One region of the Pseudomonas sp. HC1(2025) genome, then DNA from elsewhere that is predicted to be linked to it. Evidence: predicted binding sites of a transcription regulator. Region 1 holds the regulator's gene; the other holds the start of a gene.

Evidence for each region. Region 1 encodes FliA, which starts transcription of late flagellar genes. Its sites were predicted from a motif close to CTAAAGTTTNNNNNNNNNNNGCCGNTAA; they were not measured.
Region 2: ACSSVH_RS09325 (methyl-accepting chemotaxis protein) is a predicted target of FliA. The motif match lies at 1,350-1,377, and genes of this name have one in related genera.

Annotation. Positions count from the first base shown of each region.
Region 1 is NZ_CP196017.1:4,124,802-4,128,027, forward strand. Features, by position in the region: gene ACSSVH_RS18245 (protein phosphatase CheZ) at 1-512, opposite strand, end outside; gene ACSSVH_RS18250 (chemotaxis response regulator CheY) at 531-905, opposite strand; gene fliA (RNA polymerase sigma factor FliA) at 1,074-1,814, opposite strand; gene fleN (flagellar synthesis regulator FleN) at 1,811-2,644, opposite strand; gene flhF (flagellar biosynthesis GTPase FlhF) at 2,746-3,226, opposite strand, start outside.
Region 2 is NZ_CP196017.1:2,081,364-2,084,589, forward strand. Features, by position in the region: gene ACSSVH_RS09325 (methyl-accepting chemotaxis protein) at 1-1,309, opposite strand, end outside; gene ACSSVH_RS09330 (Na+/H+ antiporter family protein) at 1,548-2,867, shown strand; gene ctpM (methyl-accepting chemotaxis protein CtpM) at 2,959-3,226, shown strand, end outside.

The DNA of each region.
Region 1 (3,226 bases):
AGCAGGATGTCATTGAGGTTGCTGGAAACCGTGCGGTTTTCCTGCTCGCTGCGTGACAGGAAACCCTCGACCCGGCGCGCCAGCTCGCGAAATTCTTCAGCACCCACTTCGCGCCGCATGAAGCGACCCCAGTCAGCGCTCAACGCCTTGGCCTCATTGGCCATGCCGTTCACCAGGGGCGTGGCGTTTTCCACCAGGTCCATGGTGCGATTGGCTGCCGCCTCAGTCAGCCTGACCACATAGGACAGGCGTTCGGTGGCATCGGTGATCTGCGAGATTTCCTCGGCCTGGGGCATGTGCGGGTCGATCTGGAAATTGACGATCGCACTGTGCAACTCACGGGTGAGCTTGCCCACTTCCTGATACAGGCCGCGGTCGCGGGTCTGGTTGAGCTCATGGATCAACTGCACTGCGTCGCCGAACTGGCCTTTTTCCAGGCTTTCGACGAGTTGGTGAGCATGTTTTTTCAGGGTCGACTCAAAGTCGGCCTGCGATGATTCTTTATGCTCCATAGCTCCCCCGTGGCAGCATCAATGACCGATGCGTTCGAAGATTTTTTCAATCTTCTCTTTCAAGGCCAGTGCAGTGAATGGCTTGACCACGTAGCCGTTGACCCCGGCCTGGGCGGCTTCGATGATCTGTTCACGCTTGGCTTCAGCGGTCACCATCAGCACAGGCAGGCTGCGCAGCTTTTCATCAGCGCGCACGTGGCGCAGCAGATCGATACCGGTCATGCCAGGCATGTTCCAGTCGGTTACCAGAAAGTCGATGCTCCCGCTGTTGAGGATCGGAATCGCCGTAATGCCGTCATCCGCCTCGACCGTGTTAGTGAACCCAAGGTCACGCAACAGGTTTTTTATGATCCGCCGCATCGTTGAGAAGTCATCAACGATGAGGATTTTCATGTTCTTGTCCAATTCGACCTCCAAGCAGTCTTAAACGCGTCCAGCACCTGGGCGCGCCATATCATTCAACAGGCATTACACAAAAAGGACTGCTGGGGCACATCACGGGCCGCTCCCGCCGGGCTTGCGCCGTGGCGGTTATCGTTCGCACTGTCCCCACACTGCCTGTCAGCGCGCTCGCCACTCTCCCAAACGCCCCCGCAAGCGGGCCGCGCATTGGCTATGTAGCTGGCTGACCCGCGATTCGCTGACCCCCAGGACCTCACCGATTTCCTTGAGGTTCAGCTCTTCGTCGTAGTACAGCGCCAACACCAGCCGCTCACGTTCCGGCAGATTGGCAATCGCCTCTGCCAGGGCGCCCTGGAAGCGTTCATCTTCCAGGTCGCGTGAAGGCTCCTGGTGAGCGCTCGCGCCATCCTCGTGCAGCCCTTCATGTTCGCCGTCCTGCAGCAGGTCGTCGAAACTGAACAGGCGGCTGCCCAAGGTATCGTTCAAAATCCCGTAGTAATCGTCGAGACTCAATTGGAGTTCGGCCGCAACTTCGTGATCTTTAGCGTCTCGACCGGTTTTTGCTTCAATTGAGCGAATTGCGTCACTCACCATCCGGGTATTGCGGTGGACCGAACGCGGCGCCCAATCACCTTTACGCACTTCATCGAGCATCGCGCCACGGATACGGATACCCGCATACGTCTCGAAACTCGCACCCTTGCTCGCGTCGTACTTGGTCGACACTTCGAGCAGGCCGATCATCCCCGCCTGGATCAGGTCTTCGACCTGGACACTGGCGGGCAGGCGTGCCAGCAGGTGGTAGGCAATGCGCTTGACCAGGGGCGCATAGCGCTCGATCAATTCGCCCTGGCTGTCACGCGCTGATTTTTTGTAAAGGTTGTAGCCGCTGGCTGTCATAGCACCGGTCCCGCACTCGTCTGATGCACCAATCGCTCGACGAAAAACTCCAGATGCCCCCGGGGATTGGCGGGCAGTGGCCAGGTATCGACCTTCTGAGCAATTGCCTTGAACGCCAACGCGCATTTCGAACGAGGGAACGCTTCATAGACTGCACGCTGCTTTTGCACAGCCTTGCGCACACACTCGTCATAGGGAACTGCGCCGACGTATTGTAAGGCGACATCGAGGAAGCGATCCGTGACCTTGGTCAACTTGGCGAACAGGTTGCGCCCTTCTTGCGGGCTCTGGGCCATGTTGGCAAGCACGCGGAAGCGGTTCATGCCGTAGTCGCGGTTGAGCAGTTTGATCAGGGCGTAGGCGTCGGTGATCGAGGTGGGTTCGTCGCAGACCACCAGCAATACTTCTTGCGCGGCGCGCACGAAGCTGACCACGGACTCGCCGATCCCGGCGGCAGTGTCGATCACCAGCACGTCGAGGTTGTCGCCGATATCACTGAAGGCCTGGATCAGGCCGGCGTGCTGCGCCGGGCTCAGATGCACCATGCTCTGGGTGCCGGAGGCGGCCGGGACGATACGAATCCCCCCAGGCCCCTGCAACAGCACGTCGCGCAGCTCACAGCGGCCTTCAATGACATCGGCCAGGGTATGTTTGGGCGTCAGTCCCAGCAGAACGTCAACGTTCGCCAGGCCCAGGTCGGCATCCAGCAGCATGACGCGGCGGCCAAGCTCTGCCAGGGCCAGGGACAAATTCACTGACACGTTAGTTTTCCCGACGCCACCTTTGCCGCCGGTCACCGCGATCACCTGTACGGGATGCATGCTGCCCATGTTCTTTCTTTACCTTGTCTTGCTTAGCCGCAGGCTACATAGGGTGGCCGCGGTAGCAGACCATCGATGTAGGTACATTGCACTGTGTTGCATGTTGCCGTTCAGCCGACCCGCTTGGCTGGGTTGTGATAGAGGTCGGCGAACATATCCGCCATCGCCTCTTCACTGGGTTCGTCCTGCATTTGCACACTGACCGCGCGGCTGACCAACTGATGACGGCGCGGCAGATGCAAGTCATCCGGGATCCGCGGCCCGTCGGTCAGGTAGGCGACCGGTAATTCATGGCTGATGGCAAGGCTCAACACTTCGCCCAGGCTTGCGGTTTCATCCAGCTTAGTCAGGATGCAACCGGCCAGCCCACAACGTTTGTAGCTGTGGTACGCAGCAGTCAGAACCTGTTTCTGGCTGGTTGTTGCAAGTACCAGGTAATTTTTCGACTTGATCCCGCGCCCGGCCAGGCTTTCCAGTTGCATGCGCAATGCCGGGTCGCTGGCTTGCAGGCCAGCGGTATCGATCAGCACCACGCGCTTGCGCAGCAGCGGGTCGAGGGCGTTGGCCAGGGACTGGCCCGGGTCGACATGG
Region 2 (3,226 bases), 2.0 Mb from region 1:
TGATCGGTTGCAGTTTGTCGAGGAAGCGGTTGAACCAACTGGCCAACTCGCCCAGCTCATCGCGCTTGTCGTAGGCCAGGCGCCGGGTCAGGTCGCCTTCGCCGCTGGCGATATCCTCCAGCATACGGGCCACGCCGAGGATCGGCCGGGTCACGCTGCGGGCCATCAGCCACACCAACAGCAAGCCGACGATGGCGGCGAGCAGGCCCAGGCCCAGTTCCAGCAGGGTGCCTTTGGTGTTGTCGGCATCCAGCTCGGCCTTGAGGGCTTGCGCGGGGCCGATCAGGACTTTTTCCGGCACATCCAGCAACACGCCCCAGGACTTGCCATTGGGAATGGGCTGGAAGGGGGCCAGGACCTTGAGTTGATGATCGGTACGCAGGCTGTAGGTCTGGGTGCTGCTGGCCATGGCGCTGATCAGTTGCGCGCCGCTGGCGGTATCCACACTGTCCAGGCGCTGGCTGAGCTTGCTGGCATCCGGGCTGTAGCCGGCGAGCAAACCCACCGGGCTGATGATGCTGACGTTGGTCTGGCCGTCATACAGTTTGCGGCTGGCGTTCTGGCTGACGGCCTGCAGGCTGTTGAGGTTGATGTCCACCGACAGCGAGGCGATGACTTTGCCATTGACCATGAGCGGGAACACGATGCTGGTCAGCAATACGTTGTGCCCGTCGATCACATAGAAGTACGGCTCGATCACACACGGCTTGAGCGTGCTACGCGGGCAGGTGAACCAGGTGTTGGCCTTTTCGCCGCTGGGGCCGACGCTGGTGTCGGACATATCGCTTTCCGGCAGCGCCATCGAGGTCAGCGTGCCGGGTGTCGGCTGCGACCAGTACAGGGCAAAGCGTCCCTTTTCATTGCTGCCCAGCTCCGCCTGGCCGGCGAACAGCTCATCCTTGCCATCCAGGGCGTTGGCTTCAAAGACCAGGGACAGGCCCAGCAGGTCCGGGTTGGCTTGCAGGGCAGCCTTGACCTGGCGGGTCAGGTCCTCACGCAGGTCGAAGGCATCGAGAAAGCGCTTCTCGGCCTGTTCGCGCAAAAACAGCACCTGGCGCGAAAAACCATGGCCGTACTGATAGGCGTCCATAAATTGCTGGCGGATGCCCAGGGCCTGGACTTCACCCTGGGCTTCGATGCGCGATTGGGCCGCGACATTGAGCATCTGCGTGCTGGAGGTCTGGACCCTTTGTGAGCTCTGGTCCATCCGATACAGCGACAGACCCACCAGCAGGGTCACGATCCCCAACAGACAAAGGCCGGCGAGGAGGGTGATTTTCCATTGAATGGACAGCTGCCTGAGCGACATGGAGATCCTTAACCTTTCGTTACGACAGAGATGATCCGTTGTATCGGCCGCGTGGTTTTTTTCTTTATTCATACGATCAATTGAATTCTGTTTGCGACGTCGCGCTTTGACATGACGCGCCGGCTGCTGCAAAGTGCGCGCCCTCTAATAAAACTCCCTTTCTGCGTGTGCCGTGGTCGCCATCTGGCCAGGGCGCCGGCGCGTGTTGTTTTTATGTTTCTGTCTTGAGGTAACCATGATTAACGCAGTAATCGCCGCGGTCGGTACCATGCTCGTGCTCAGCCTGTCCCGCGTGCATGTGGTCATCGCGATCATCGTCGGCGCGCTGGTCGGCGGCTTGACCGGCGGCCTGGGGATCGACGCGACGCTCAGCGCGTTCAACAGCGGCCTGGGCGGCGGTGCCACAGTGGCGCTGTCCTACGCGTTGCTCGGTGCTTTCGCCGTGGCGATTGCCAAGTCCGGCCTGGCCCACGCCCTGGCGGACAAGGCCCTGCTGCTGGTGGACCGCCAGGAGGCTACCGGCGGCAGTCACGTCAAATGGCTGCTGATCTGCCTGCTGGGGGCGGTGGCGATTGCCTCGCAGAACATCCTGCCGATCCATATCGCCTTTATCCCGCTGCTGGTGCCACCGCTGCTGTATGTGCTGACCAAGTTGCAGATTGACCGGCGCCTGATCGCCTGCGTCATGACCTTCGGCCTGATCACCCCGTACATGTTCCTGCCGGTGGGCTTCGGCAACATCTTCCTCAACCAGATCCTGCTGGCCAACGTTGCCAAGAGCGGGGTGGATATCAGCCAGGTCAATGTCACCCATGCCATGGGCATCCCGGCGCTGGGCATGGTGTTCGGCCTGCTGGTAGCGGTGTTTATCAGCTACCGCAAAAAGCGCGTCTATGACCTGGAGAAAATCGAACGGGTCGAGCAAGTGGCGGTGCAATACAACCCGCTGACCCTGCTGGTGGCCGGGCTGGCCATTGCCTCGGCCTTTATTATCCAGTTGTGGCTGGACTCGATGATCATCGGCGCCCTGGCGGGTTTCCTGATCTTCTCGGTATCGGGCATCGTGCGCTGGCGCGACACCGATGACCTGTTCACCGAAGGCATGAAGATGATGGCGATGATCGGCTTCATCATGATCGCGTCTTCAGGGTTTGCCGAAGTGCTCAAGGCTACCGGCCAGGTACAGACGCTGGTGCAGGCCTCCGCCGCGTTCATCGGCCACAGCCGTGGCGTGGGGGCGTTGTTGATGCTGCTGGTGGGCCTGCTGGTGACCATGGGCATTGGCTCGTCATTCTCCACCGTGCCGATCCTTGCGGCGATTTTTGTGCCGCTGTGTGTGCAACTGGGGTTCAGCCCGCTGGCCATCGTCTGCATCGTCGGCACCGCCGGGGCCCTGGGCGACGCCGGCTCTCCAGCGTCGGACTCCACCCTGGGGCCGACCTCGGGTCTGAACATTGACGGCCAGCATCACCATATCTGGGACACCGTGGTCCCGACCTTCCTGCACTACAACCTGCCGTTGCTGGTGTTCGGCTGGTTTGCCGCGATGACCCTGTAACACCCCCTGTAGGAGTCGGCTTGCCGGCTCCTACAGTTTTTTCTCTGCGGGCCGTTAACCTCTTAACGTTGCCCTACAAGAGAGAAGATCCATGCGTCTGAGTCTGAAGGCCAAAGTCCTGTCCCTTGCCGTATTGCCGGTGTTGTTGTTTGCGGTGGTCATCAGCCTGACCACGGTGTGGATTCTCAAGGAACAGGCGCGCACCGAGGTGGCCGAAACCCGCCAGCGCCTGCTCAACAACGCCAAGGCCACCCTGCAAAGTTATGTCGAGGTGGCGATGACCACCATCAAGCCGCTGTACGACGCCGCAGCCCCTGGCGACACAGAGGCGCGGGCGCAGGTGGTCAAGTTGCTGTCCA